DNA from 2 places in the Microbacterium sp. zg-YB36 genome. Region 1 is predicted to be linked to the other one. Evidence: predicted binding sites of a transcription regulator. Region 1 holds the regulator's gene; the other holds the start of a gene.
The links. The regulator HspR, encoded in region 1, represses chaperone genes until heat shock. The targets are predictions, from matches to a motif close to AAGTTGAGTCNNNNNGACTCAACTT.

Region 1 (15,435 bases):
GGCATGAGCGTGGCGTACCTGTTCGCCGAGGCCCTCGCGGCCGCCGGTGAGGACCCGACGCGCGAGGCCCTGGTCGAGGCGGTCTCCTCCGGTGACCTGGTCGGCAACGGCATCCTGCCGCTCGCGTTCGGCCCGGACAGCCACGCCGCCTACCTCGGGGTCGGGATCACCACGGTCGACCAGGGCGTGCAGGACTACCTCGACGCGACGTACGAAGTGCGCGACGGCGCCGTGTCTGCGGTGGAGCCGTCCCCCGTGCCGCTGTCGAACGCCGCCGTCCCCGGCGAGTGAGTATTCGCGCTGTCGAGTGAGTATTCGCGTGGTCGAGTGAGTATTCGCGGTCGCGAGTGAGTATTGCGGGGAGGTCGTACGCGGCCTCCCCGCAGTGCTGAGTGAGTATCCGCGCTGCCGTGTGAGTATTCGTCGCGTCGAGTGAGTATTCGCGGCTCAGAGCGGCAGGACGTGCGCTCGCGGCAGCGGCACCCCATCCGCCTTGAGCTTCGCAGCGAACGCGGTGAGCGAGTCGAGGTGCTCCCACCCGCAGCGGGTGAACGGCCAGCCCGTCGTGGCCGTGATCCAGTCCTGCCGCCACTGCTGCCGCTTGAGCACCTCAGCCGGAGTCCGCCCACCGGTCATCGCCGGGTCGGTGTACTTCACCAGACCGTCGAACTCCCACCAGTAGGCGACGTCCTCCAGTCCGGCATCCAATCGAAAGCTGCCCCGGCTCGGGCCCGGCACCGACACCTGCAGGCGCGGTTGCGCGAACCCCAGCATGAGCAGATACAGCCGTCCGACCGTTTCGCCGGGACTCTCCGCGCGCCCGTCGGCGAGTTCGAGCACCCATCGCGCCTGACGGATGCCGCGTGCGCCCGGCATCCGGAATACGCGCTGCCACAGCCGAGCGCGGAAGCGCTCCGCGGCATCCTCGTCGTATGTCTGCGTCTCCTCATTCCAGGCCACCCGGCGCAGGCCGGCATCCGCGACGACGAGCGCCGCTTCCAGCCGCAGCGAGCGGATGGCGTCGATGATGGTGCGCTCGAGGGAGGTGACCAGCAGGCCGTCCACGAGCACGATGTCCTCCTCGGCCAGCGAGTCGCGATGGCGGAACACCAACGGATGCGACCGCGTCGCCGCCCCGGCGCGCATCGTGACGTGCACGCGCCGGGGCCGCGTGCGGAACAGCGGGAGGCCGTGGACCACGACGGCGCTGGCATGGGAGAAGACGGCGCCGTCGGTGCGCATCGCACGCGCAGTGGTCGCGACGGCGATGCGGTGCTGCTCCTCGGCGTAGAGGGAGGCGTACTCCTCGGCGGTCAGTTCCCACTCGCCGTGGAGGCGGGCGAGCGTCCCGCGCGCGAGGCGTTGGCGCACCTCGTGCCGCGTCTGCTCGCGCAGGAGAAGTTCGGGCGAAATCGGGCTGGTGGCGATGGTGTCGAGTGTCATGCGCCGATCATGACGGGATGCCGGTCGTCACCGGGCGCGCTCAAGCCCGTTCCGTGGACGGTGGCGCCGGATCGGTTGCTGGGGAGGAATACTCGCTCGGCGGCGCGAATACTTACTCGGCGACGGCGAATACTCACTCGCGGGCGCGAATACTCACTCGCGGGCGCGAATACTCACTCGGCGGCCGCCGCGGGGGCGGGCGTGAACTGGGCGACGAGCTCGCGCTTGAGCACCTTGCCACTCCCGCCGAGCGGGAGCGCGGCGACCACATGCACCACCCGCGGATACTTGTACGCCGCGATCCGGTCGCGCGTGAACGCGATCAGCTCGGCCGCATCGATGCTCTGCCCGTCGTGCGGCACCACCGCCACGTGCACTTCCTGCCCGCGCAACTCGTCGTGCACGCCGAACACGGCGGCGACGGCGACACCCGGATGCCGCGCGATCACCGCCTCGACCTCGGTCGGATACACGTTGTAGCCGCTCCGCACGATCATGTCCTTCTTGCGGTCCACGATCGTGAGCACGCCCTCGGCGTACTTCCCCAGATCGCCCGTGCGGAACCAGCCGTCGACGACGGTCGCCGCCGTGGCATCCGGTCGACCGAGATACCCCTTGAACAGGTTGTGCCCGCGCACGACGACCTCCCCGAGCGTGTCGGGATCGTCGAGCAGCAGCACCGCTTCTTCGTGTTCCGGATCGGCGATGGCGATGTCGACCCCCCACAGTGCGCGCCCCACAGTGCCAGGACGGATCGGCTCGGCGAGCGTGTTCGACGACACGATCGGCGCGGTCTCGGTCAGCCCGTACCCCTCGTGCACATCCGCGCCGAACGCGTCGCGGAACGCCTCCAGCACCGCGACCGGCAGGGCCGCACCCCCCGAGACGGCGTAGCGCAGCGGCGGTCTGGCATCCACTCGCCTGGCCGCCTCGAGCATGCCGACATACATCGTCGGCACGGCGGTGAACACCGTCGCCCCGTGCGCCATCATCAGCTGCAGCGCGTCGTCGGCGTCGAACCGCGGCAGCAGGATGATCGATGCCCCGGCGCGGAACGCCACGTTCATCACGGCCGTCTGCCCGAAGGTATGAAATAGCGGTAGCCCGCCGAACACGACGTCCGCGGCGCGCACATCGAAGGAGTCGATGAGGGTGCAGTGCACCTGTTCGACGAGGGCGAGATGCGAGCCGACGGCCCCCTTCGGGGTGCCGGTGGTGCCGCTGGTGTACAGGATCGTCGCCGGGTCGGTCGGACGCGTCGGGGTCAGCCGGGCGATCGGCTCGGCGACGGCCGCCTCGGCCTCCAGGCGCGGCAGATCACCGGCCGGCGGCGGAGTGTCCGGCGGCAGCAGTACCGTCACGACGGGGATGCCGGCGGCCATCGCGGCGGGGAGCGCCTCGCCGAGCAGCGGTGCGGCGACGACGAACAGGTCGGCTTCGGCATCCCGCAGCACGTATGCGATCTCTTGCGCCTTGAACAGCAGATGCACCGGCACGACGACCGCGCCCAGCGCGAGCGCGGCGTAATACACGCGGGCGAAGTCGGGCACGTTCGGCACGATCATCGCGACACGGCTCCCGGGGCGGATGCCGCGATCGCGCAGGGCACCGGCATAGGCACGGGCCTGGTCCCAGAGGTCGGCGTACGTCGTGGTCGTCCCGGCGAAATGCAGGGCGGGGCGGTCGGCGTGGCGCCAAGCGGACTCGGCGAGGATGCTGGCGACCGAGAGGGTCGCAAAGCCGGGATCGTCGATCGCGGGGTCGGGTCGGTGAGTCACGGTGGTCCTTTCATCGTTGAACGGAACAGCTGTACGGAACAGGCTCGAGTACTCACTCGCGACCGCGAATACTCACTCGGCGGTGCGAATACTCACTCGAGAGCGCGAATACTCACTCGCGGGCAGGAATACTCACTCGGGAGCGGAGCTGGGCGCGGCCCAGGCTATTGAGGTGTACTTCGTCGGGGCCGTCGGCGATCCGAAGGGTCCGGATGCCGGCGAACAGTTCGGCCAGCGGGGTGTCCTGGGACACGCCCGCGCCGCCGAACACCTGGATCGCCCGGTCGAGAATCCGCTGCACCGCGCGCGGCACCGCGATCTTGATCGCCTGGATCTCGGTCATCGCGTTGCGGTTGCCGACGGTGTCCATGAGCCACGCGGTCTTCAGCACCAGCAGCCGCAGCGCCTCCAGTTCGATGCGCGCCTCGGCGATCCACTCGCGGATCACCCCCTGCTCCCCCAGGGTGCGCCCGAACGCGACCCGCTCGTTCGCGCGTGCGGTCATCAGCGCCAGGGCCCGCTCGCCGGTGCCCAGTGCCCGCATGCAGTGGTGGATGCGCCCCGGCCCCAGCCGCGCCTGCGCGATCGCGAAACCGTCCCCTTCCCCGGCAAGCAGATTCGACGCCGGCACGCGCACATCGTCGAACACCACCTCGGCGTGCCCGCCGTGGTCGCGATCCTCGTAGCCGAACACCGTAAGCGCTCGCACGACCTGCGCGCCCACCGCGTCCCGCGGAACCAGGATCATCGACTGCTGCCGGTGCCGCTCGGCATCCGGATCGGTCTTGCCTATGACGATGAAGATCGCCGCATCCGGATTCATCGCCCCCGTCGACCACCACTTGCGCCCCGTCACGACGTACTCGTCACCGTCCCGCCGGATGCGCGTTTCGATGTTGGTGGCGTCGCTGGAGGCCACATCAGGCTCCGTCATGCAGAACGCCGAGCGAATGCGCGCGTCCAGCAGCGGCTGCAGCCACCGCTCGTGCTGCGCGGGCGTGCCGAAATCGTGCAGCACCTCCATGTTGCCGGTGTCGGGAGCTGCGCAGTTGAACGCCACCGGTGCCAGCCGCGGGCTCCACCCGGTGATCTCGGCGAGCGGGGCGTACTGCAGGTTCGTCAGCCCCGCCCCGTGCTCTCCCGGCAGGAACAGGTTCCACAGCCCCGCCTCCCGGGCACGCGCCTGCAGCTCCGCCACAATCGGGCGGAACCCCCACTGGTCGGGCGTGGCAGCCAGCTGCGCCTGCAGCACCGCCTCCGCCGGCAGCACGTGTTCATCGACGAACGCGCGCGCCCGTGCAGCGAGGTCGCGAGTGGTCTCATCGAGCGCGAAATCCATCAGAGTGCCTCCAGTCCTTGCCGGGCGAGTGGTTCCACCAGCGCGCCCATGGCGTCGAAGCCGTCACCGACGGTGTCGCCGGAGCGGAACCGGTAGTGGATGCCTTCGAGGATCACCGCGAGCTTGTACGCCGCGAACGCGCGATACCAGCCGAGGGCGGGCAGGTCCACGCCGGCCCGGCGGGCGTACTCCTCGGCGAGCTCGTCGAATCCCGGGTAGCCCGCCGCCGGGTCGACGGCGCTGGGGATCGCGCCGCCGAACGCGTCCGGGAACGTCGCGATGTCCCAGTACAGCGCGAAGATCCCAAGGTCCACGAGCGGATCCCCGAGCGTGGCCATCTCCCAGTCCAGGATCGCTGACAGCCGCGGTGCTGGCCCGTCGACGAGGGCGTTGTCGAGTCGGTAATCGCCGTGCACGATCCCGGAGCGGCGAGTCTGCGGCATCCCCTCCCCCAGTCGTTCCTGCAATTCGTCGAGCGCGGGCGTCGGGCGCGACCGGGACGCGTCCAGCTGCCGTCGCCACGTGGCCAGCTGCCGGCTCAGGTAGCCGTCTGCCCGGCCGAAGTCGGCCAGACCCACGGATGCCGCATCCACGGCGTGCAGATCGGCGAGCGTCCGCACGAGGTCGACGCTCAGCTCCCGCAGTCCCGCCGGCGAATACGGCGCGTTGTGCGCGGGAGTCGACAGCACCCGCCCGGGGGCGCGCTCCATCAGGAAGAAGGCGGTGCCGGTGATGTCCCCGCCGGTGTCGTCGACGATGTCGATGGCGACCGGGACGGGCACGGGCGTGTCGGCGAGCGCCGAGATCACGCGGTGCTCGCGGCGCATGTCGTGCGCGCTGGCCAGCACGTGCCCGAGCGGCGGGCGGCGCAGCACCAGGGGGCGTCGGGCGCCCTCGATCGCGTAGGTGAGGTTGCTGCGGCCGCCCGCGATCACGGTTGCGATGAGGTCGCTGTCGGGGTCCGCGAGATCCGGGTGCGCGGCAGCGAGCCACGCCGTCAAGGCCTGCGCGTCGAGCCCCGGCACGTCGGTCATCGTCGACCCCTTCCCCGCGCCGCACCGCGACGCCCCCCGAGCATACCGCCTGGTCGGTTTGCGTCCAACCCTCGGCGGTTTGGGGCGCGTATCCGGCACCGAACCCCCGAATCCCCCGGTTCGGGGCGCGTATCCGGCACCGAACCCCACGGAACCGACCCGACCCCCGCAGGGCTCAGCCGAGCAGGTGCGCCTGTACCGCGTCGCGCACGTCGGTCGGAACGGGTACGGGCCGGCGAGTCGCGGCATCCACGAACACGTGCACAAACCGGCCGACCGCGATGGGCTCGTCCTCGCCGGCGCGGAGGATCCCCAGCGCCCACGTGATGCTGGTGGTGCCGAGCCGCTCCACCGCGATGCCGACTTCCAGAGGCTCGGGGAACGATGCCGGCGCGCGGTAGTCGCACGACGAGGCGACCACGAGCGCGATGGCGGGCGACGACGCCGGGTCGAGGCCACCCTCGGCGATCATCCAGGCGTTGACCGCGGTGTCCATCGCCTCGTAGTAGACGACGTTGTTGAGGTGCCCGTACTGGTCGTTGTCGCGCCAGCGGGTGGCGAACGGGCGGCGCACGCCGTAGTGCGTCATGGGTCCTCCTGGGTGTCAGTCCGCGCGCAGCAACAAGCGGAACGCCGCACGCGCGCGGTCGGCGCTGGGCCGGTCGCCGGCGATGAGGTCGGCGTACGTGAACGACTCCGACACTCGCACGAGCAGATAGGCAAGGCTGTGCACGTCGATCGCGCCGCCCAGCGGCTGGTCGCCGAGCTCGGCACGCACGAGCCACTCCGCCGTCGCGACGTAGCGCCGCTGGATCTCGCTCTCCGTGGTGGTGAGCAGCCGCAGCGCACGAGCGGGCTCGCGGCGCAGGAACTCCCGGAAGTACGGCGCCTGGTTCAGATCGGCGACGAAGTGGGTGAGCAGTTCCGCCAGCCGGTCAGCACCGGTGCGCCCGAGTGTGGCCCGGTCGGCCTGCACGAGCGTCGGCATCGCGAGGGACCACAGCACCTCGCTCAGCAGCGCGTCGCGGTTGCCGACCCAGCGGAACAGCGACGTGCGGTCCACGCCGAGCGCGGCGGCCAGACCACCCATGTCGATGCGGTTCCCGGCGATGAACTGCTGCCGCGCGAGGTAGAACGCGCGGCGAGAGTCGGCGTGGGATGCCATCCGCTCCGAGAGCCAGGAGGGGGCGGCATCCACCCCCACCGTCGCGATGGTGACGACGGCCTCGGGCGCGGGCAGGGACATGCCGGAACTCTATCGTCGGCGGCGATGGATGCAACATTCACAGAAATGTTGCATGATGGGCGGCACACCGGATCACCGACGATCGGAGACGCGATGGCGCTCACCCTGTCAGGCCCCACCGAGCGCGCCGATGCGCCGCCCGCGACGCGCCTCGACGCCGACTTCTACGACCTGCAGTCCGCGCTGACGGATGCCGAGCGGGCGCAGCTGGGCCGCATCCGTGCCTTTCTCGAGAACGAGGTGGCCCCACGCGCCGATGAGTTCTGGGAACGCGCGGAGAGCCCGCGGCATCTGTTCCCGCGGTTCGCCGAGCTGGGCATGCTCGGTGCCGGCATCCCCGAGGTCGCGCAGTACGACAACAGTGCGCTGTATCGCGGCTGGGTCGCGCTGGAGATCTCGCGCGTGGATGCCTCGACGGCGACGTTCATGGGAGTGCACAGCGGCCTGGCGATGAACGCGATCTGGGTCGGCGGCTCCGACGAACAGCGGGCACAGTGGCTGCCGCCGATGGCGCGCGGCGAGCTGGTCGGCGCGTTCGCGCTGACCGAGCCGCTGTCCGGGTCGGACACCGCGCGGGGACTGCAGACCACTGCGACCCGCCGGGTCGGCACGGACGGCACCGACGAGTGGGTGATCGACGGCGCGAAGCGCTGGATCGGCAGCGCTGGGTTCTCCGACATCACCGTGGTGTGGGCGCGCGACACCGCCGACGATGAGATGAAGGGATTCATCGTCCCGACCTCCACGCCGGGCTACTCGGCGATCAAGATCGAGCGCAAGCAGTCGCTGCGGGCGGTCGAGAACGCCGACATCACGCTGTCGGGGGTGGTGGTGCCGGAATCGCTGCGGCTGCAGCGGATCGCATCGTTCACCGAAGTTGCCATCGTGCTGCGACTCACCCGCGCCGAGGTGGCCTGGCAGGCGCTGGGTAACGGCATCGGCGCGTATGAGGCGGCGGTGCGGTACGCCGGCTCCCGGGAGCAGTTCGGCAAGCCGATCGCGTCGTTCCAGCTCGTGCAGCACAAGCTCGCCACCGCGCTGTCGAATATCACCGCGTGTCTGGCGCTGTGCACGCGGGTGTCGCAGCTGCAGGACGAGGGCGCACAGACCGACGCACAGTCGGCGATGGCGAAGGCGTTCGTCTCGGCGCGGATGCGGGAGAGCGTCGCGCTGTGCCGCGAGGTGATGGGCGGCAACGGCATCACGCTGGACTACGGCGCGGCGCGGGCGTTCTGCGATGCAGAGGCGATCTACACGTTCGAGGGGACCCACGACATGAACACCCTGATCGTGGGGCGCGAGATCACCGGCATCCAGGCGTTCACCTCATGAGCGAGGCATACATCGTCGCCACGGCCCGCTCGCCCATCGGTCGCGCGCGCAAGGGGTCGCTCGCGGACGTGCGCCCCGACGATCTCGCGGCGCAGATGGTGCAGGCCGCGCTCGCGCAGGTGCCTTCGCTGGATCCCGCACGCATCGACGACCTGATGCTGGGGACCGGGCAGCCCGCCGGGCGGCAGGGCATGAACCTGGCGCGAATCGTCGCCGTGCTGCTGGGGTGGGATGCCGTGCCGGGCACGACCGTGAACCGGTACTGCTCGTCGTCGCTGCAAACGACACGGATGGCGTTCCATGCGATCAAGGCGGGCGAGGGTGACGTGTTCGTATCGGCCGGGGTGGAGTCGGTGTCGCAGTACGCGTACGGGTTCGCCGACCTGCCGGATGCGGTGAATCCGGTGTTCGCGGATGCCGCGGCGCGGACGGCCGCGCGTAGTGGGGCGGGGGCGCCGGTGTGGGTCGACCCGCGCGTGTTGGGGGCGTCGCCGGACCCGTACATCGCGATGGGGCAGACCGCCGAGAACGTGGCCCAGGTGCACGGGGTGACGCGCGAGGAGCAGGATGCCTTCGCGGCGCGGTCGCAGCAGCGGGCCGAGGCGGGGATCGCGTCCGGGTTCTGGGCGCGCGACATCACGCCCGTGACGCTCGCCGACGGGCGGGTCGTCGCCGCGGATGACGGCCCGCGGGCGGGCGTGACGGTCGAGGCGCTTGCGGGGCTCGACCCGGTGTTCCGCCCCGACGGCACGGTGACGGCGGGCAACTGCTGTCCGCTCAACGACGGGGCCGCGGCGGTGGTGATCGTCTCGGAGCGGGTGGTGAACGAGCTCGGGCTGCAGACGCTGGCGCGGATCGTGTCGACGGGAGTGAGCGGACTGTCGCCGGAGATCATGGGGCTCGGGCCGGTGGAGGCGTCGCGGCAGGCGCTGGCGCGGGCTGGACTCGGAATCGACGACATGGATCTGGTCGAGATCAACGAGGCGTTCGCGGCGCAGGTGATCCCGTCGGCGCGGGAGCTCGGCGTCGACGATTCGCGGATGAACGTGCACGGCGGCGCGATCGCGGTGGGGCATCCGTTCGGGATGACCGGGGCACGGATCACGTCGACGCTGATCAACGGGCTCGCCGCGACGGGGGGTCGCTACGGCCTCGAGACGATGTGCGTCGGCGGGGGCCAGGGCATGTCGCTGATCCTCGCCCGCGAGTGAGCTGCCGAGTGAGTATTGCTGCTGCCGAGTGAGTACTCGTCGCGTCGAGTGAGTATTGCTGCTGCCGATTGAGTACTCGTCGGCACCCGCTCTGAGGGCGCACGAATACTCACTCGGCAGTACGAATACTCACTCGGCAGTACGAATACTCACTCGAGGGCGCGAATACTCACTCGGCAGCGACGAGGAGCGCCAGCGTCTCGGCGATCAGCGCGGGCTTGCGAGCCCCCTCGATTTCGACGGTCGTGCGCATCCCCACCCGCACCCCCTGGGCAGTCTCGTCCGCAGAGGTGAGCTCCGTCACCGCCCGCACCCGCGCCCCCGCGCGCACCGGCTGCAGGAACCGCACCCTGTCGAGGCCGTAATTCACCGCCATCGCGACCCCGCCCACCTGCAGCAATCCGTCGGTCAGCCGCGGCAGCAGCGACAGCGTCAGGTATCCGTGCGCGATCGTCCCCCCGAAGGGACCGGATGCCGCCCGCTCGGCATCCAGGTGAATCCACTGCCGATCCTCGGTCGCGTCGGCGAACGCCGCGATCCGCTCCTGCGTGATCTCGAACCACTCCCCCGTCGCCACGGCCCCCACGACCGCGGCAATCGACCCGGGCGACGACACCTGAACGCTCATGCCCGCGGCCCGCCCGCGACGTACAGCACCTGACCCGAGATGAACCCGGCATCCTCGGCCGTGAAGAACGCCACGGCCGCGGCCACGTCGTCGGGCGTGCCGCCGCGCCCGACCGGGATCTCCGCCGCCATCGCGGTCACGAAATCCTCGAACGGCACCCCCATCCGCTCAGCGGTCGCCCGGGTCATGTCGGTCTGGATGAACCCAGGCGCCACGGCATTCGCGGTCACGCCGTACCGCCCCAGCTCGATCGCGAGGGTCTTGGTGAACCCCTGCATCCCCGCCTTCGCCGCCGCGTAATTCGCCTGCCCGCGGTTGCCCAGCGCCGAGGTCGACGACAGGTTGACGATGCGCCCCCACCCGGCCTCGACCATGTGCGCCTGCACGGCCTTGGTCATGAGGAACGCCCCGCGCAGGTGCACCGTCAGCACGGCATCCCAGTCATCCTCACTCATCTTGAACAGCAGATTGTCGCGGATGATCCCCGCGTTGTTCACGAGGATCGTCGGTGCACCGAGCTGCGCCGCAATGCGATCGACGGCGGATGCCACGGCGCTCGCATCCGCGACGTTCGCACCGACGGCGAGCGCACGGCCGCCCTCGGCTTCGATCGCGGCGACGGTGTCGGCGCACGCTGCGGCGTCGAGGTCGAGCACCGCGACGGCGTGACCGGCCGCGGCGAGACGTCGGGCGGTCGCGGCTCCGATGCCGCGCGCGGCTCCGGTGACGATCGCGGTACGGGCGATACGAGTCATGCGGGGGGTCCTTTCGTCGGGCATGGCAGAGTCAGAAGACGATGAGTTGCCGCAGTTCCCCGCCGGCGGCGAGGCGGTCCATCGCGGCGTCGATGTCGTCCAGCCGGATGCGGGAGGTCACCAGCCGCTCCAGCGGTAGCCGGCCCGCGCGCCACAGCTCGATGTACCGCGGGATGTCGCGGGCGGGGACCGCCGATCCCAGGTAGCTGCCGATGATCGTGCGCGCCTCGGCGGTCACCTGCAGCGGCGACACCGTGGCCCGCGCGTCGGGCGCCGGGAGCCCCACGGTCACCGTCGTCCCGCCGGGTGCGGTCAGCGCCACCGCGGTCTCGAACGCGCGCGCGGATCCGGCAGCCTCGATGACGGCCGGCATGCGGATGCCTCGCGCCACGGCATCCGCCGGCGAAAGCGCAGCGACGGCACCCAGTTCCCGCGCGAGGTCGAGTTTGCCCGGCACCGCGTCGACCCCGGTGACGTCGAGCCCCAGCGCGACCGCGACCAGCAGCGCCGCCATCCCGACCCCGCCGAGTCCGACGATCGCGATCGAGGATCCGGATGCGGGGCGTGCGGCGTTGATCACCGCGCCACCGCCGGTGAGCACGGCGCAGCCCAGCAGCGCCGCGATCTCCCCCGGCACGTCCGGCGGCACCGGCACCACCGAGGTGCGGCTGACCACGGCATGCGTGGCGAAACCGCTCACGCCCAGGTGGTGGAACACCGGCTCCGTGGCATCCGTCCCCCGCCGCAACCGGATGCCGCCGCCGACCAGGGTGCCCGCAGTGTTGGCCGCCGAACCCACCTCGCACGGCAGGCGGCCGTCGGTCGCGCAGCCGGCGCACGCTCCGCAGCGCGGCAGGAAGGTCATGACGACGCGCACGCCCGGTCGCAGGTCTCCCACGCCCGCGCCGACCGCCTCGACGATGCCGGCAGCCTCGTGGCCGAGCAGCATCGGCGTCGGACGTTGCCGATTGCCGTCGACGACGCTCAGGTCGGAGTGACAGACACCCGCGGCCTCGATGCGCACGAGCAGTTCGCCCGGGCCGGGCTCGTCGAGCGTGAGTGTCCCGACGGTGAACGGCCGGGATGCCGCGAATGGCGCTGCGGCACCAGACACCTCCAGCACGGCTCCCGTGATCTGCATCCGAACCTCCTCGTTCGCCTGCGGCGGTTCCATCGGGCGATGCCAGCATACCGACTGCGCGGTATGTCGCCAGCACGAAAACTCACTCGCCAGCACGAATACTCACTCGGCAGCACGAATACTCACTCGGCAGCTACGCACGCAGAAGGCCCCCCGCTACGCGAGGGGCCGTCGTACCGGGTGAGTCGGCTCAGTCGTGCTGGTCGTCGTCCGGATGCCGCGGGCGCCACAGCACGATGTCGGTGGCGCGGCGCACCCGCTTGCCGTGGCGCAGCGTGACCACCCCGCCGCTGGGGCCGGCGGCGAACACGCGGGCGCCGGGGCGGTTCTCGATCTCCGCGCGCACGCGGTGCTCGAGGTCGCGCACCTGTCGGCGCAGATCCCGCACCTGGTTCTCCAGCTCGATGATGCGCGAGATGGCCGGCAGGCTCATGCCCTCCGCAGACAGGCGTGCCACTTCGCGCAACTGTGCCACGTGGCGCGTGGAATACCGGCGTGACCCGCCCCGCGTGCGATCGGGCACCACGAGGCCGATGCGGTCGTACTGGCGGAGGGTCTGCGGATGCATGCCCGCCAGTTCCGCGGCGACCGCGATCGCGAAGATCGGGCTGTCCTCGTCGACCTGGTCGTTCACGCGCTCACCTCCCCCGCCGAGCACCTATCCGCGCGCCTTCTGCATGAGATCCGCGCGCGGGTTCTCCTTGGGCTCGAGTTCGTGGAAGCGTTCGAGGGCTTCCCTCGCCTCGCCCTCCAGGTGCGCCGGCACTGCGATCTGCACCTCGGCGAGCAGGTCACCGGTGCCTTTCGCGGTGGCAACGCCCCGCCCCTTGACGCGCAGCACGCGCCCGGAGGGCGTGCCGGGTGCGACGCGCAACTTCACGGGGTCGCCCCCGAGCGTCGGCACCTCGATGGTCGCCCCGAGCACGGCTTCGGTGAAGGTCACCGGCACGGTGACGCGCAGGTTCAGACCCTCCCGGGTGAACACCGGGTGCGGACGCACCGCAACGGTCACCACGATGTCGCCGTTCTCACCGCCGTCGAGCGACGGGCGCCCCCGACCGCGCAGCCGGATCTTCTGCCCGTCCTTCACGCCCGCGGGGATCTTGACCTTGAACGGCTTGCCGTCCTCACCTGCCAGGGTGATCGTCTCGCCCTTGGTTGCGGTGACGAAGTCGATCGTCGTGCGTGCCGTGACGTCGCTGCCCTTGGTGGGACCACCGAATCCACGGAACCCGCCGGAGGTCTGGCCGAACCGGCCGGAGCCGAACCTGCCGCCCTGCTGCTGGTTGAACATCGAGAAGATGTCGTCGAAGTCCTCGGTGGACTGGGTGCGCGGACCGCCCCGGCCATGACCGAACATGCTGAAGACGTCTTCGAAGCCGCCGGCGCCCTGCCCGCTCGCCGTGAAGCGAGCACCAGACCCCATCGCGCGGATCTGGTCGTACTCGGCACGCTGCTCGGCGTCGCTCAGCACGGCATACGCCTCGCTGACCTCTTTGAACTTCGCCTCCGCCGCAGCATCACCCTGATTGGAATCAGGGTGATACTTGCGTGCCAGCTTGCGGTACGTCTTCTTCAGATCGGCATCGCTGACGTCCTTGCTCACGCCGAGGACGGAGTAGAAGTCCTTATCGAACCAGTCTTGACTCGCCATCGATGCCCCCGTCCTACTCGGCCGGAACCGCGACGACGACCTTCGCCGGACGCAGCTCGGTCGTGCCCAGCCGGTAGCCGATCTCGACGACCTCGAGGATCGTCGGATCGGTCGTGCCGGGGGTCGGCGCCTGGAAGATCGCCTCGTGCTGCTGCGGGTCGAACACGTCGCCCGCCTCGCCGTAGCGTTCCACGCCCAGCTTGCTCACGATCCCGCGCAGCTTGTCGGCGACCGCCGACAGCACACTGCCCTCCGTGAGGTCGCCGTGCTTCTCGGCGCGGTCGAGATCGTCGAGCACCGGCAGCAGGCTCCGGGCCACGGAACCGCGTGCCCGCTCCAATTCGACCTCGCGCTGCTCCTCGGTACGACGCCGGTAGTTGGCGTACTCGGCCTGCACCCGCTTGAGATCCACCAGCAGGTCGGGCTCGGCACCCGACTGCGCCGGTGCATCGGCAGCGGCGGCATCCGCGGACTGCGCCGCGGCCAGGATGTCTTCGATGGTCAGTTCGGGTTCGCCGTCGCCGTCCGCAGCGGATGCCGCGGGCTCAGCCCCCTGCGACTCGGGGTCGGAGGCCTGAGCCTCCGACCCCTTGTCACCGGGGACCTCGTCGATCGGTTCTTCGAAGTCCTTGTCGGTCATGTCTGAGATCTCTACTTCTTCTCGTCCTCGTCGTCGACAACCTCGGCGTCGATGACGTCCTCCTCGGGGTTCGGCACTTCGCCGTTGCCCGGGTCGGTCGCCGCCGGGTCAGGGTTCTGGCCCTGAGCCTGGCCCGAGGCGTAGATCGCCTCGCCCAGCTTGCCCTGCGACTGGCTGAGCTTGTCGAACGCGGTCTTCACGGCGTCGTCGTCATCGCCGGCCAGAGCCGTCTTCAGAGCGTCGACGTCACCCTGCACATCCGACTTGACGTCGGCGGGCAGCTTGTCGTCGTTGTCCTTGATGAGCTTCTCGATCGAGTAGGCCAGCGTCTCGGCCTGGTTGCGGGTCTCGGCGGACTCGCGGCGCTTCTTGTCCTCGGCCGCGTGCTCCTCGGCCTCGCGCACCATGCGGTCGATGTCTTCCTTCGGCAGCGACGAGCCGCCGGTGATCGTCATCGACTGCTCCTTGCCAGTGCCCTTGTCCTTGGCGGACACGTGCACGATGCCGTTCGCGTCGATGTCGAAGGTGACCTCGACCTGCGGGATGCCACGGGGAGCCGGCGCGATGCCGGTGAGCTCGAAGGTGCCCAGCGGCTTGTTGTCGCGGGTGAACTCTCGCTCGCCCTGGAAGACCTGGATCGCCACGGACGGCTGGTTGTCGTCTGCCGTGGTGAAGGTCTCGCTGCGCTTGGTCGGGATCGCGGTGTTGCGCTCGATGAGCTTGGTCATGATGCCGCCCTTGGTCTCGATGCCGAGGCTCAGGGGGGTGACATCGATCAGCAGCACATCCTTGCGCTCGCCCTTGAGGACGCCGGCCTGCAGGGCGGCGCCCACGGCGACGACCTCGTCAGGGTTGACGCCCTTGTTGGGCTCCTTGCCGGTCTCCTGCTTCACCAGCTCCGAAACGGCGGGCATGCGGGTGGAGCCACCCACGAGCACGACGTGGTCGATGTCGCCCACCTTGATGCCGGCTTCGCGGATGACGTCCTCGAAGGGCTTCTTGGTGCGGTCGAGCAGGTCCTTGGTGAGGTCCTCGAACTTGGCGCGCGTGATCGTCTCCGACAGCGAGACGGGGCCCGAGTCGGTCAGCGACAGGTAAGGCAGGTTGATGCTGGTCGAGGTGGAGCTGGAGAGCTCCTTCTTGGCCTGCTCTGCGGCTTCCTTCAGACGCTGCAGCGCGATCTTGTCGCCCGAGACGTCGACACCGGTGGTGTCCTTGAACTGCTTGATGAGGA
Region 2 (15,435 bases), on a different contig from region 1:
GCCCCGTGATGCGCCCGCGTGGGATCTGCACGTCGAGACCATCGAACACCGTGGTGCGGCCGCGCCGCACCACCAGGTCGCGCACGTCGACTGCGGCATCCGCATGCGTCGTCATACGCCCATCGTGGCCCTGCCGTCGCTCACATGCGAGAGGTGCGCTTCACCAGCGGTTGTGCACCTCTTCGGCCCAGCCGAGGATGTCCGCGAACGCGACGGTCTCGCCGTCGTCGGTCGTGAACGTGCCCGACCAGTGGCCGAAGCACTGCTCGGTGCGGGAGGACAGCACGACCAGGTCGGTGCTGCCGACCTTGCGGTAGAACGGCGCGAACGTGGCATCCAATCCCCCGCCGGTGATGCGCCACGGCCGTCGCCACTGGGCGAGGTCGTACTCCCACACCAGATCGTCGTGGATCTTGTGCAGCCGACCGTCGACGAGCATCGCGTTCTCGGTGCTGCCGGAGCCGTCGGTCCACTTGCCACCCACCTGCACGCCGATGACGCGACCGCCCGAGACTCCCGACCCGGCGCCCCAGTTCCATTCCACGTCGTACGGCCAGCGGCCACGACCGTGGTCGAGTACCGCCCAGGACTGTCCCGCCGGCACGTCGGAGGTGACCCCCTCGACGGTCACGGTGCCGACTGCGGGGCGCGCGAGGTCCTTCACGGTGTACTGGAAGCGCCGGGAACTCCACGGCACGACGACGGCGAGGCGCTCGTGGCCGTCGGGGAGCTCCGCGACGACGTCGAACGAGACGCCCGCGATGCGCGCGCGCAGCCGGGTGCCGCCCGGCACCTCGTCGATGTCGATCTCGAGGCCCTTGGCCCGTGCGCGCGACGATCCCTGCTCCAGCCGTGGCGCCAGCGTCACACCGCGCGCGGGGATGACGGTGGCCTCGGCGTGCCAGGTGCGCTCGGTGGCACGATCGAGCACCCACACCTCGTGCACCGCGGCGTAGTCGATCGACGACACCGTCAGCGCCAGGATGTGCGTCGGCGTCGTGACGTTCCAGTACTCCCAGCGCTTGTTGCGCCCCCACGAGCGGGTGTGCACGCGGGACGCGTCGACCAGCGGCTGTCGCGCCCACCCCACCGCCGCACGATTGAGCACGCGGCCGTCGCCGGCGGTGAGGGAGACGGGCTCGGTCAGTTCACGCAGGGTCACGCGTGCTCCTCTCGCACCGCGGCGCGGGTGGATGCCGCCTGGCGCAGTCTGTCGTTCATCGCCCGGACGGCGAGTTCGTCGACCTTCACGAATCGGCGGTCGTAGGTGACCATGCCGTTGACCTCATCCTCGACGTCGGTCAGCTGCGTGTAAACGGTCGCCGCGAGCCCGCGTGCGATCGCCGGCGCGATCTCCCGGTCGTGCAACCGCTCGATCGCGCGCAGCAGCGCGGTGCGGGAGCGGTAGCGGCGGTACCCGAAGACCTTGCGCGTCCAGGTGTGCTGCGGCACCGCCAAGCTGTAGCCGCCGTATTCGGTGACCGCCAGCACGCGCCGGTCGCTCCCGCGGGGCACGCGCACCGGGCGGAAGTAGACGTGCAGGCTCCGGAGGTCCCCGGCATCCTGGTCGTGCCAGCCACTGGCGTGGTCGGTCGGCCGCGTGGGGTCGAGGTGGCGCAGGAGCACCGCGATGCGAGCAGCGTCGAACTGCCCCCACCCCTCGTTGAACGGCACCCACAGCGACAGCGACGGCACGCTGCGCAGATGCTCGACCATCTCGATCAGCTCGACTTCGAACCGCTCGCGGCCGACGGCATCCGCCCTCCCGAACCGGGCGTGCCGGGTGTCGTCGAGCGAGGGTGCGCCGAACACCGGCGCGGTGATGATGCTCGGCCGGTAGCGGGTGCCGCCGTTGACCGCGTCCTGCCAGACGAGCATGCCGAGGCGATCGCAGTGGTGGTACCAGCGGAGCGGTTCGACCTTGATGTGCTTGCGCAGCATCGTGTAGCCCAGGCGCTGGGCGAGGCGGATGTCGTACTCCAGCGCGGCGTCGCTCGGGGCGGTGTACCCGCCGTCGGGCCAGTAGCCCTGATCGAGCAGCCCGACCGGCAGATAAGGTGCACCGTTCAGCAGCAGCCGCGGGTATCCGCGATCGTCGACTCCGACGCTGAACGAACGCAGGCCGACGTAGCTGCGCACCGCATCGTCGCCGAGCGTCACCGCCACGTCGTAGAGGAACGGATCCGCCGGCGACCACGGCCGCACCGGCACCGGCAGGGCGACGCGGGCGGCGCGACCCACCGGCACGGTCGCGGTGGCCACGACGGCGCCCTCCGCAGAGATCTCCACGTGCGCTGCGGCGTCCGCACCGTGAACACTCCCGACCGTGATCTCCACCGCGCCGTCGGCAAGATCCGGGGTCAGCACGAGGGCGTCCACCGCGACGCGCGGCACCACCTCGAGCCACACCGTCTGCCAGATGCCCGACTGCGGCGTGTACCAAATGCCGCCGCGGCGACTGGACTGTTTGCCGCGGGCGAGCCATGCGGCATCCGTCACATCGCGCACCGCGAGGGTGAGTTCGTGCTGGTCGCCGCCGGCGAGCGCCGCGGTGACATCGATCGTGAAGGGCAGGTAGCCGCCGGTGTGCCCGCCGACCTCGACGCCGTCGACGGCGACCCGGCACGACTGGTCCACCGCGCCGAAGTGCAGCAGGACGCGTTCGTCGGCGGCGCGTTGCGGCAGCGTGAAGGCGCGCCGGTACCAGAGCGTCTCGGCGGCGCCGAGCGCACGGCCCACGCCCGACAGCGGCATCTCCGGCGAGAACGGCACCACGATCTCGCCGTCCCACACTGTCGGTGCGGCGACCGGGTCGGCGACGTCGAGCGGGTCGGATGCCTGGAACCGCGTGATCGCGTACGACCAGACACCGTTGAGGTTCGTCCAGCCTTCGCGCACCAGCTGCGGCCTGGGATACTCCGGCAGCGGCGCGTCCCGGTCGAGCCGCTCACCCCAGGGGGTCAACATCGGTGCACTCATGCGGCATCCACCTCCTGCGGCAACCGCCGCAGCGCGAGCATCGGCACCACGACGAACAGGGCCACCAGGGCGGCGGCCGGGAAGATCCAGGGCGTGGGCACCTGCTTGACCACACCCAGGTCGACGTACGTCTCATTCGCACCGATGATGACCGCCGAGCCGATGAAGGGACCGATCACCATCGGGATCAGCACGACGAAGATCATGCGCAGGCCCTGCACCATGCCGATGCGGTCCGACGGGGTGGCATCACGCACGCTCGCCGACAGCGACGCCGTCGACAGCATGAACCCGCCCATCATGATCGTGCCGAACAGGATCACGCTCAGCATGTCCCGTACGACGAACATGCCGGCCAGCCCCACGATCATGAAGAACACCGCCGGCAGGATCGCGCGCGTCTTACCGACCCGGTCGACCACCCGCCCGCCGACGATGCTGATCACGGCGGCGAGGGTCAGTACGCTGCCGAGGATGATCGCGTAGCCGTCGATGCGCAGGTACCGCTGGATGTAGATGATCAGGTACGGGAAGAACACTTGGGAGCTCGTGCCGACGACGGCCCACGCCACGAGCAGGATGTACAGCCGCGGATGCGCCCGCAGCGTCGACGGCCGGAGGCCATGCACGAGCGCGCGCAGGTAGCCGTCGGAGGGCGTCCGGATGTCGGGGGCGTCGCGCACCAGGAACCAGGCGAGCACGCCGACGGCCGCGGTGGCGAGGCCGATCATCCCGAAGAACAGCTTCCATTCGCCGGCCTGGGTGAGCCCGTCGAGCAGGCCGAACACCAGCAGCATCGCCATGAGCGGCAGCACCGACAGCACCGAGTCGACCCGGCCGCGGTCGGCGGGGGTCGTCGCATCCGTCACCCACGCATTGAACGCGGCGTCGTTCGCGCCCGAGCCGAACATCGACATCACGCAGTCGAGCAGGATGATGGCCACCACCGCGGTGCCGACCAACTGCGCGGCCTGCGCGCCGGCCGAGGGCTGCACGAGCCCGAAGGTCGCCGTCGTCAGGCCCCACAGGATGTAGCCGATCGCGATGAACGGGCGCCGCCGGCGCACCCGATCCGACCAGGCGCCCACGACCATCGTCGACAGCGTGGCGGCGACGGCGGATGCCGCGACCAGCACCGCGATCACGGTGGGATCGGTCGTGATCGTGTCGTACACGAACACGTTGAGGTACATGTTCTCGACGGTCCAGGCGAGCTGCCCGACGAAGCCGACGAGCACGACGACCCACCAGGTGCGGCCTGCCACGCGCGGCAGCCGTACGCGTGCGGGCGTGGGGGTGGGGACGGACATCGGCTTCCTCGCTGACGGACCGGAATTCGGGTGCATCGATCCTATGCGGCGCGCGGCCGCGGCATCCGTCAGCACTCGATGACGTTGACGGCGAGCCCGCCTTCGCTGGTCTCCTTGTACTTCGTCGACATGTCGATGCCGGTCTGGCGCATCGTCTCGACGACCGCGTCCAGCGAGACATAGTGGGTGCCGTCGCCTCGCAGTGCCAGTCGTGACGCCGTGACGGCGGTGGACGCCGCGATGGCGTTGCGTTCGATGCAGGGGATCTGCACCAGCCCGCCGACGGGGTCGCAGGTGAGCCCCAGGTGGTGCTCCATCGCGATCTCGGCGGCGTTCTCGATCTGGCGGTTCGTGCCGCCCATGACGGCAGTGAGCCCGGCGGCAGCCATCGCACACGCGGAGCCGACCTCGGCCTGGCATCCACCCTCGGCGCCCGAGATCGAGGCGTTCGCCTTGAAGAGCGACCCCAGGGCCGTGGCTGTCAGCAGGAACCGGCGGATGCCGCGGCGGCGATTCGCGTCGGCGAGCGCCGGGGCATCGGCCGCCGCTGCGGCACCCTCCGTCGACGGGTGGAAGCCCAGCAACGCGCTGCCGACCAGCTCGCCGTAAGGGGTGACGGCGTTGCCGGAGCCCAGGCCCGAGTCGGCGAGGAACCGCCACCAGTACATCGCGACGGCCGGCACGATGCCTGCCGCCCCGTTGGTGGGCGCGGTGACGACGCGGCCGCCGGCGGCGTTCTCCTCGTTGACGGCGAGCGCGAACGCACCCAGCCACTCCCCCGGCAGTTCGCGTCGGCCCCCGGCTTCGGCTTCATCGAGCTGGGCGCGGATCGCGCCGGCGCGACGCTTGACCTTGAGCATGCCCGGCAGCACGCCGTCGGCCAGCAGGCCCGCCTCGACGCACGCGGTCATGGCATCCCAGACGGCGTCGAGGCCCGCGGCGACCTGCTCCTCGGTGCGCAGGGCCTGCTCGTTCAGGCGCGCTGCTTCGGCGATGGTGATGCCGCGTTCGTCGCACAGCGCGAGCAGTTCTTCGGCGCTGTCGTAGAGCAACGGGAAGGGACGGCTCGCGACCGGTGGCGGCGCCCCATCGCGGCGGATGAAGCCGCCACCCACGGAGTAGTACGTCTCCTCGGCCACGGCTTCGCCGGTGGCATCCGTCGCCGTCAACGTCATCGCGTTCGGGTGCCCCGGCAGCCGGGTACGGGGGGCGAAGGTGATGTGGTCCTTCGTGAACGGCACCGGATGTGTGCCGTCGAGGTGGAGGTGCTGCCCCTCGGGCCAGTTCGTCCAGGCGTGGCGCACGGCGTCGGGGTCGACGGTCTCGGGGGCGTGGCCCTGCAGCCCGGCCACGACGGCATCGGGCGTGCCGTGGCCGATGCCGGTGGCGCCGAGGGAGCCGTAGAGGGAACAGGCAACGCGCGCGACGCGGGGCAGCCCGTCGGAGTCTCGCAGGCGGGCGGCGAAGTCACGGCCGGCCCGCATGGGACCGACAGTGTGGGAGCTCGAGGGTCCTACTCCGATGGAGAACAGCTCGAACGCCGATACATAGGCGCTCACGCCTCGAGCCTACGACCTCGAGGCCTCTCGGGCGGGTGTTCAGGGACGCTGGAACGCGATGAGCCCGACGAGGTTGCCCTCGGAGTCCCGCAGGAAGGTCTGCCATTCCTCATGGCCACTGGGTCCCAGGGTGTCATCGTCGTGACGGAAGATCACGTGCGGCGCGGTGACGACCTCCACCCCGGCGAGGCGCTCCAGGGTCTCGTGCACGTTGTCGACGTGCAGGTAGATCAGCGCGGACGGCGCACTGCGGTCCAGCAGCAGACGCACGCCGTCCAGGTCGAAGAAGAGCAGCCCGGGGTCGTCGAAGCGCGCCCTGGGCTCAGTCTCGAGCAGCGTCGAATAGAACGCCTCGGCACGGTCGAGGTCGTCGGCGTGCTGTGCCACCTGCTGCAGTTTCATGTCGGGCAGTCTCCCATGCGCTGTCGGAAGAGAAGGAGCCCCGGACGGGCGGTCCGGGGCTCCGTGGCGTCGTTGCGACGCGTTACGCCTGGTGCGACTCGCTGACTTCGAGCGTGGGGCTCGAGTCGTCGGTGGTCACTTCCACCTTGCGGGGCTTGGCCTTCTCGCTGACCGGGATCCTCACGCTCAGCACGCCGTTGCGATACGTCGCGGCGATGTGCTCGGTGTCGAGTCCCTGCCCGAGGCTCAGCTGGCGCAGGAAGCTGCCGGCCTCGCGCTCCCGGGTGATCCACTTCACGCCTTCTCCGACGTTGAGGGTGCGCTCGGCGCGGATCGTCAGCAGCTGGCCGTCGACGTCGATGTCGACCGAACCCGGGTCGACGCCCGGCAGATCGGCGGCAAGCACGTAGTGGTCGCCTTCACGGTAGAGGTCCATCGGCATCTGCCGCGGGCCGCGACGCGTGGGGTCCATCAGGTTGGTCGCAAAACGCTCCAGGTCGCGGAGCGGGTCGTAGGTCGCCATTTCGTCTCCTCTCGAGCGGTGCCGGACATCCGGCATCCATAGGTCTCTAAACTTGAGTCTCCTTGACTCAAGTAAGTCCAGATTAGCACTCGGCAGCGAGAGTGCCAAGGGGTTAGCGGGGCCTGGCAGCCGCCTCGGGATCGGGTCCATTGACCGACCGGCCACCGTCGACGGGGAGGATCGCGCCGTTGATGAAAGCCGCCGCGCCCGACAGCAGGAACGCCACGACTGTGGCCACCTCGTCGGCGGTGCCGGCCTGGCCGAGGGGTTGCAGTTCCGCGAGCTGTGCGTCGACCTCGGGGTGCGTGCTGCGGTACTCATCGAGCCGGGCCGTGGCGATCGCGCCCAGCGCGACGGCGTTAGTCCGGATGCCGTTCGGCCCGTGATCGACCGCGACCGCCCGCGTGAGTCCCTCGATCGCGGCCTTCGCCGTCGCGTAGGGCAGTGCCCCGCGCACCGGGCGCTGCGCCTGATGGGAGGAGACGTTCACGATCGCGCCGGGGCGATCGCGGTGGGTGAAGTGGCCCACCGCTGTGTGGCAGCCGGTGACGGCAAGGCGCAGGTTCGCGTCGATGAGGGCGAGGATGTCGGCGGCGGTCGCCGTGGTCAGGGACGCGTCCCGGAAGATCGCGGCGTTGTTGACCCACCCCGCCAGCGGCGCGACGGACTCGGCCTGCTCGGCCGCACTGCTCGCGATGGCCGGATCGCCGGCGTCCCCGGTGACGAGTTCGGTCGAGGGGCGTGCCGAGTCGCCAAGTGTGTCCGCGGTGTCGATCACGACGACGTGCCCGTCCTGCGTGAGCCGCGCGGCGATGGCGGCGCCGATCCCCCGCGCTCCCCCGGTGACGACGAACGACCGCTCCGAACCCTGTTGGCGCGACATGGCATCCATTCAACCCAGTCGCGGTGCGCGTGTCAGCCCGGGAACAACGAAGGCCCCGCGGTGACCGCGGCAATACTGTCTCAACACAGTGTGCGCCCGAAGAGACTCGAACTCCCAACCTTCTGATCCGTAGAGGGAACGGGTGGCACTACGACCACCAACGGCTACCCGCTCCGACCCGCGTTCAGCCCCGTATTTCCGCCCTTCCCGGCGAACTCTCGGAGGTCGTCGCAGGCCGTCGTGGGAGCGCGCCGGAGCTGTTTCCGAGCTGATTCACGTCCGCAGACCTGCGGCATCGAGCTTGCGCAGTAAAGCCGAGGCAATTGAGAGATGGTCCAGACAGGTGTCGGGATCATCTGGAATGTCGACCTCGTGGCCGCGTGGATTCCGAATTCCAGACTGGGCACCCGCGAAGATGTATCGATAGCCGAACTGCTCGTCACGGTCAGAGTCCGTTGTGGCGCTGTTGATCTGGAGCGCCGGGCCATTCTCATCGAATGCCTTCATCATCAACGCATTGCCCGTCAGGCGACGGAGGCCGCTGAGTCGCTTCACTTCTTGTTCGATGAACTTGAACGCGGTGAAAGTGGCGTCATCGAAGTAGCCATCGTCGTATTGTCTGCGCACCTTCGCGGGAAGGTCGGGATGGATGTTGCGGACCTCGAACGGGTGCAAGTCTGCTGGCCGCTCCTCGACTTCAACCGCTTGCGCGGGATAGGCCCGCGCAAGCTCTTCAAGATCGTCTAGGTTCACGCCGGGTACAGATGCTTCCGGATGCTCGCGAACATCGCGTCGTACTCTTCCGCCGTCGCTCCGACCGGCACGTTGATCTCGACACGCACAGAGAGCCCGATCGGTCCACCATTGGACACCCCGTGGTTCAGCATCGGACTACCTGAGGGCTGCTGGTTAACGTCGTTCTTCGGCGGCGCATCGCTGGCGGCAGCGGCCTTCTTTGGTGGCGTCTTCGCGGGGCTCTTTACCGTTGGCTTCGACACTGGCCGCGCTTCAACAGGAGCACCATTGCCCGACACACCCGCGAGGGTGAGGAATGTAGACGCCTGTCGCCCGCCGATCAGGTCGGTCGTCTTGTCGACCATCCGGAACCAGTGCGACAGCGATTCGCGACTCGCTACCCAGGCGTCGGGTCCCAGCTCGTCAAACACCGGCTTGTAGGCCTTCTGAAGCAGCGCAGTCAGACCCTCGTGAAAGTGCTCGTCACTCCCATAGAAGGCATTGGCAGCTTCCTCGACCTTCGCACCCCCATCGTCAATCAGTCCGAGGAAACGCAAGACGTTGATGAGGTAGGACTCGTTACCAGGTGCAATTCCCATGCGCTTGAAATAGGCGGCGTCGACGGCGCTGGGGAACGATTTACGGAATTGTTCCAAAGTCTTTATGAGCGCGCCAGGGCCAGATATGTACGGATAGGTATTGGCCAAGGTGTCCTCCATCGGGCGCGGGCGAGATGACCGCATTTTCGCAGACCACTCGGCGATCCGCGGGACCCCACGCTGGGCGTAGGCGCACGAGAACGGCGCGGTCGGGGCAACTTCCCCTACCGCGCCGTTTGCGTTGGTCTCTGGCCATCCTCGCCACGAGGGCAGGCGGTTAGGTCACTCCACCGTGACGATCACGTCGAGGCTCGCGACGTTGTCGCCGGTGATCTCTTCCGCCGACACCAGCGGTCCCGTCAACAGCTCGCCAGCCGAGCCGATACAGGCCTGAACGCTGTCGGGCTGATTCCTCGCGATCGGCAACGTGATGGACATCTCATAGGTGCCCTTGAGCGGCGTGCCCTTGTCCGAGAACGGCCCGAAGGAGACCTTGCCGTCTTCGAGCGTTCCCTCGTCCTGAGCGAAGTACCCGCCCTCCACGAAGAAGCTCGCGCCCAACGCCGCGCCATCCGGAAGGTTTGACGCCGCGTCGATTGTGATGCCGCCGCTCGCATCGACCACCAGTTCGTAGGTGATCGTGACGTCGATTGGCGTCGGTGGGCACTCTGTGACCTCCTCAGAGGGCGCGGTCTTGGGTGGAGCGGAGGCAACGGGTTCGGAGGTCGCAGACGGTGTTGCCGGGGTGCTGGGTGCGCAGGCGGACAACGCAAAAGCCATCACGACGACGACGGCAAGCTTCGGAGCGAGTCTCATGCGTCCAGAATGGCATTCATTCGCATGAAGCCGGACGCGCGCAGAATGGCGGAGTCACACCTTCACGTTCGCCTTCATCCAGGTCTCAGTGGCCTTCGTCATTCCCTGGGACAGCTCGCGCAGGCCCAACGACAATGCGATGGCAAATTCCACAATCTTGCTCCTGAGAATGGCGTCTTCGCCTTTATCGAGCGCATCCCGCGACAGCGCCCACTTCGCCGAGTTCTCGACGCCCGACTCTTTGCTGACGAAGTGGGCCACGACCTCGTTTCGGATGAGCGTCAGGTCAGCGCTGAACCGCTTGTCCTCGCGCATGGGTTTCAGGCGAGCCTCGATCGCGTCGCGCGCTTCCTGGAACTTGTCTATCTCCACGAAGGTTGCGAGCCGACCATGCTGCTTTCCTGCAGCCGCCCGAAGTTGATTGAGCAAGATGCCGACGCCTCGCTCGGCCTCGATGAGTGCCAAGGCCAGATACTTCTCCGCCGTGATGCGCGCGGACGGGTCGGCGAGGAGATTGCGAAGGCTGACGCGGATGTCCAGATCGACCTGTGTGATGAAGAACTGGACGTTCGAGTAAAGCCGCAGCACGTCAAGGTCGCCTTTTACATCGGCATACGTGGCGACATTCTTCGCGGCCATAACGACGGCCTTTTCCGCATCGGGGATGCTCGCGTTGAAACCGGCGACGATGTCGGAATTCCCAGGAGGGTTCATGGGGTAATCCTGACGCATGCAAGATCGGCCTTGCAAAGTCCCAGATCAGCGGCGGAATGGTATTCCATCGGATTCTCTGATTCTCAAGCGGCGCGACCCACCGGCAGGGAAGACTTAACTTACTGACCCACCAAATGAGAGCAGCTGAAATGCCCCGAGGACGCCGCCGCACACTGCCCGAAGGCAGCGTGTCCGTGAAGACCCAGATTCCCGCTGAGGTAGGCGCGGCGGTCGATGACCTCGTGGCCGCGAGCGGTGGGGTGAGCAAGGCGGCGATCCTGCGCCAGGCGATCCTCATCGGCTTGCAGCAGTTCGCCGAAACCAACCCCGAACTCGCCGCCGCACTCGCCAATGCGCCGGTGACCGAGACGAGCGCCGCGTAGGCGTTCGAAACCAACCCAACGAAAGGAACACCATGCCCGCGAAATACATCATCGACGCGAGTCACAAGCAGTTCGATGAAGCCACCGGCCTCCCGGCCTACCCGCGATCCACGTCCGGCACCGAGGTCAAGCTCCGCCGGGTGCAGAAAAGCCTCCAGACGACCATCGCTCGTACCGAAGCCGCCATCGACCGTGCGCTGAGCGAGTTCGCCGACGCACTGGACGCTGAGGACCGCAAGGAAGCCGCACAGGCTCGCATCGACAATCTGACCAACAAGCGCAACCAGCGCCGCATCTGAGAGGAACCCCATCATGGCAACGAAAGTCACCGGCCCCGAGTCCATCACCCCGGACGTGCAGCCCGAAGAGAACGTCCGCTACCGCGACATGGGCGGAACGATCGTCAACGTCATCGGTCCGAATCAGCTCGATGGCCCGCGCATCGCCGCTCGCGAAGCCCAGTACGGAAACCGCCAGGCCGAGATCGAGGCGGTCATGGACATCGACCAGGCCGCATTCGACCGCGTCCGCCCCGTGGAGGCAAGCATGGCCGCTCGCGCCGAGCACCTGATCGATGAGGTCGAGCGCAAGGGTAGCGACACCGTGCCCCCCGGCCTGCTCGAGTCCACCGAGGGCATCGTGACCCAGCTCAACAACCTGGTCACCCAGCTCGAAAGGGGGACGCCCGCCAGCCAGCTCGCCGAGCGGTTCAAGCAGCTCCAGAACCAGGCGATCACGATGGCGCTCCCCAAGGTGGTCCGCGCGCTTCAGATGATCGAGGAAAGCCACCTGCCGAACATGGAGGACCCCTATGGCCGTGTCCAGAACAAAGTCATCGCCAAGATGCCCAACTCCAGCTTCCGGCCGCTGCGGCCACGTCGCCCCTGAGCATGACGAAGGCCGGTGCCTTCCACTGGCACCGGCCCTCATCTGAACATCACCCTATGAGAGGAACACACGACATGTCATCCCTAGCAACAAGCCTACCTGACCAGGCATTTGTTCCGCTGACGACCCCGCTCGACCCCTATCACGACGTGTTCTGGGAAGTGGAGAGCGAGCCGGAACTGGGCTTGACCCCGCGAACCAAGATGCTGGCACTGCCGGCCATCGCTCTCGCCACGCTGGAGCTGCACGCGGCCCCGGCGAAGACGTGGCGACCGACCACCCGAGGCCTCGTTACCGAGGCGTCGATCCGCGCCGCGATTTGGAAGGATCGACGCGGTTACAGCCTGTCGGCCTACGAGATGGCACTGAATTTCCAAGCGTTGTTCTTCCACGGCGACGGTCGACGCGGCGGCAACATGCCTCTGCTCGGACTCGACGTGCTGCGCGGCATCGATCGGCTGTCGGTCTGCGGCACCCAGCTTTGGTGCTCCATGCCAACTAGCGCCGACCCGTTCGAGTTCGAGACAGTGAGACTGACCACGGCACTCAAACGGGTCGCGCCCCGCGCCGCCCTGCGAATGGCGTAGGGTAACCTCTCAAGTCCAGCGGCGTCCGCGTCGCAGGCAAGCAAGACCAGCTCCGGGGACGGAGCGAAGCGCCGGGTGGCCGGCACAAGTCCGCTGATAAGCAAAGGCGGCAGAAGACCGAGGAGACTCGGCAAGAAGTCCAGGAGACTGGCGAAAGCCCGGAGGCGTCCGGCAAGAAGCCCGCTGAGAGAAAAGGCGGCGCATCCATCTCGACATCACCGATGTCGCGATCTTGATGCGCGCCGCGACTCGCGGAGTGCGATTCATCTAAGGAATCTGCAATGGACGCCACATCCACCTCTGAGCACCCTGCATCCCGCGGCCTGCTCAACAAGCCACAGGCCATGGAGTACACCGGCCTGACCGCCTCCCAGCTCGACCGCGCTCGCTGGGAACACAAGATCGAGTACTACCGGCTCGGCAACGTCGTGCGGTACTCGATCCAGCAGCTCGACGCCTATCTGGAGTCCTGCCGCATCCCCGCCAAGGGTGGTGTGCCGTCGTGAGCGCGCGGGTGAAGTGACCCCGTCCGAGATTCCCGATCACGATTCCGTCTCACCAAGGACGACCTGAGAGAGCTCGCTCATGAGTACACGCACACGCACGATCCGGCTGACCGGAGCGAAGGCGGTCGCGACCCCGCCGCCCACACCACCCAAGCTCGCCCCTTTGTCAGCCCGCGACCTCGCTTACATCGCCGAGCGCGGAGTCAGTCGCGAGTTCGCCGAGTCCGAAGGCTGGCACCGCGTCGGCAATCGCATCGGCATCCCCGTCCGTGATGCCGATGGGGATGTCGTCAACGTTCGACTTCACCTTCCGAATCCGAAGGGCGACATCCCAAAGACGATCAACACGCGCGGCCAGGGCAGCCCTACCAGGCTCGCCGGAATCCACCTCCTCGCGGATGACGACGCCTGGGTCACAGTCGGCGGAGGCGAGTTCGACTGGGCCGCGCCTGCATCACGCGGCATGTCCGTCGTGTTCGGGTCCAATGGCGAAGGCAGCGTGCCGAAGCTCGGCCTTGACCATCTCGCCGGTCGCCGGGTGGCCCTCGCACTCGATGCGGACGCCGCTGGACGCAAAGCAACGAAGTCGTGGGTCGCAGCTCTCGCGCCAGCCGTTCGAGAGTTGCGCGTCGTTTCTCTCCCCGAGGGCACAGACCTCAACGACTGGTTCAAGGCCGGTCGCACTACCGAGGAGCTGCTGGAGCTGATCGAGGCTTCACCGATCCACGGTCAGACCTCGCGGCGGGACTCGACCGAGTTGCTCCGGATGGCGCTCGACAAGTCCGAGGATGAAGGACGCGACAACACCGGGCTGTGGCTGGCGTGCCAGCTCCGCGACGAGCGCTACACGCAGGACGAGGCATGGCCCATCGTGGAGGCGTATCAGCAGGCCGTGGAGGACGACGACGACCCGCCATATTCGGAATCCGCCGCGAAGGTCAATCTCGAGCAAGCCTGGTCGCGGGAGCCGCGCAAGCCGTCGGGTAAGGGCGAAGACAAGGGTGCACCGTCGCTCGAAGATGGCCCGCTGGCCGTGTACGTCGGTGAGCGGTTCCGGGGTCAGTTCGCCTATGTCTCGCAGCTCAAAGACTGGCTGGAGAACAAGGGAACGGTTTGGAAGCCGTCGTCCTCCACCGCAGTGGTCGAGGCCGTGCGAATCGAGTTGAAGCGAGTCTTCGACATGGAGTTGGCGAAGAGCACCAATCTCACCGCAATCACGGCGCTCTTGAAGCGAGCACGAATCGAGAATGTCGCGGCGCTGCTTAAGGGCATTCTGGAGGAGTCCTACGGCGCATGGGACAACCATCCCAACCACCTGAACACGCCCAACGGCGTCGTGGACCTGCGCACCGGAATCATCGAGCCGCACAGCGACGCCTATCGCTTCACCGCGATCACCCGCGTCAACTACAACCCCAAGGCCGTGTCCGCCCGATGGACGAAGGCGCTCAAAGCGTTGCCTGAAGAGCTGCACGACCACGTGCAAATTCTGTTCGGACAGGCGATCACCGGCTTCCCGCCCGATCACGACAAGGTGACCTTCCTCCAGGGCGGCGGCGAGAACGGCAAGAGCAGCATCCTCGACGGCATCAAGCTCGCCCTGGGGTCGTTCGCGGGACCGGTGCCCGAGAAGGTGATGCTCGCCAAGCCGGGTGAGTCCGTGCCCGAGATGATGGAGCTTCGCGGGAAGCGGCTCGTCGTGCTGGAGGAGATGCCTCAGGGCGGACGCCTCAGCACGAAGCGCCTCAAGGATGTGGCCGGCACGGCGACCCTCGACGGTCGTCCGCTCTACGGCAAGACGGTCGTGTGGCAAGCGACACACACCATGTTCGTCACGTCGAACCACCGCCCACCGGTCACGGAGACTGACCACGGCACCTGGCGTCGGTTGCAGATGATCGTGTTCCCGTATCGGTTCGTCCGCACCGCGACCCTCAAGCGCGGAGAGAAGCGCGGCGACCCAGCACTGCGGCACCACTTCCGCACGGTTCCCGAGGAGGCCGTGCTGGCGTGGCTGGTTGAGGGTGCCCGCCGCTGGTACTCGCTCGGAATGCGCACGCCCGACCCCGCTCCCGACGCCATCGTGGCGGCGACGGATGCCTGGCGACTGCTCGCAGACGACGTAATGCAGTTCGCCGAGGAGCACCTGGTCTTCGACAAGACCGGCGTCGTCCTCGCCAACGACCTGTGGGAGACCTTCGACGCCTGGGCGAAGCTCCACAACAAGCAGGGCTGGTCGAACAACACCTACGCCGATCGCTTCGAGGAGCACCCGATGTTCAAGGATCACGGCGTGCATCGCTCCCGTCCGCGCGTCGATTCGCTCGATGTGTCTCGCCCCGGACGATCCGTCAACGGACCTCGCTTCAAGACTCCCTCCGACGACGCCCCGCTCACTGGCAAACAGCGCATCTGGTCGGGATTGCGATGGAAGCAGAACCCATGAATTACGCACGCCGGACCGGGCGGTCCGCCCTACGGAGAACTTTTCCCTTATGAGCCTCCCGAGGAGAAGTTTCACGAAGCCCAGCCCGCCCGGTCCGGCAGACCA

Region 2: NQ151_RS08310 (Hsp20/alpha crystallin family protein) is a predicted target of HspR. The motif match lies at 6,823-6,847, and genes of this name have one in related genera.

The regions. Positions count from the first base shown of each region.
Region 1 covers NZ_JANJFD020000003.1:293,004-308,438, forward strand. The annotation lists gene NQ151_RS10685 (ABC transporter substrate-binding protein) at 1-291, shown strand, start outside; gene NQ151_RS10690 (hypothetical protein) at 448-1,443, opposite strand; gene NQ151_RS10695 (AMP-binding protein) at 1,617-3,221, opposite strand; gene NQ151_RS10700 (acyl-CoA dehydrogenase family protein) at 3,334-4,560, opposite strand; gene NQ151_RS10705 (phosphotransferase family protein) at 4,560-5,594, opposite strand; gene NQ151_RS10710 (acyl-CoA thioesterase) at 5,770-6,183, opposite strand; gene NQ151_RS10715 (QsdR family transcriptional regulator) at 6,199-6,840, opposite strand; gene NQ151_RS10720 (acyl-CoA dehydrogenase family protein) at 6,934-8,172, shown strand; gene NQ151_RS10725 (acetyl-CoA C-acetyltransferase) at 8,169-9,383, shown strand; gene NQ151_RS10730 (MaoC family dehydratase) at 9,553-10,011, opposite strand; gene fabG (3-oxoacyl-ACP reductase FabG) at 10,008-10,766, opposite strand; gene NQ151_RS10740 (alcohol dehydrogenase catalytic domain-containing protein) at 10,798-11,907, opposite strand; gene NQ151_RS10745 (heat shock protein transcriptional repressor HspR) at 12,098-12,541, opposite strand; gene NQ151_RS10750 (DnaJ C-terminal domain-containing protein) at 12,566-13,561, opposite strand; gene NQ151_RS10755 (nucleotide exchange factor GrpE) at 13,575-14,201, opposite strand; gene dnaK (molecular chaperone DnaK) at 14,213-15,435, opposite strand, start outside.
Region 2 covers NZ_JANJFD020000001.1:1,606,868-1,622,302, forward strand. The annotation lists gene NQ151_RS08280 (ABC transporter ATP-binding protein) at 1-115, opposite strand, end outside; gene NQ151_RS08285 (DUF2804 domain-containing protein) at 161-1,162, opposite strand; gene NQ151_RS08290 (glycoside hydrolase family 2 protein) at 1,159-2,979, opposite strand; gene NQ151_RS08295 (MFS transporter) at 2,976-4,289, opposite strand; gene NQ151_RS08300 (L-serine ammonia-lyase, iron-sulfur-dependent, subunit alpha) at 4,358-5,848, opposite strand; gene NQ151_RS08305 (VOC family protein) at 5,888-6,250, opposite strand; gene NQ151_RS08310 (Hsp20/alpha crystallin family protein) at 6,333-6,773, opposite strand; gene NQ151_RS08315 (SDR family NAD(P)-dependent oxidoreductase) at 6,886-7,656, opposite strand; gene NQ151_RS08320 (TIGR02391 family protein) at 7,930-8,409, opposite strand; gene NQ151_RS08325 (DUF5343 domain-containing protein) at 8,406-9,110, opposite strand; gene NQ151_RS08330 (hypothetical protein) at 9,273-9,806, opposite strand; gene NQ151_RS08335 (hypothetical protein) at 9,861-10,520, opposite strand; gene NQ151_RS08340 (hypothetical protein) at 10,715-10,903, shown strand; gene NQ151_RS08345 (hypothetical protein) at 10,936-11,202, shown strand; gene NQ151_RS08350 (hypothetical protein) at 11,216-11,791, shown strand; gene NQ151_RS08355 (hypothetical protein) at 11,866-12,378, shown strand; gene NQ151_RS08360 (MerR family transcriptional regulator) at 12,660-12,884, shown strand; gene NQ151_RS08365 (DNA primase family protein) at 12,964-15,330, shown strand.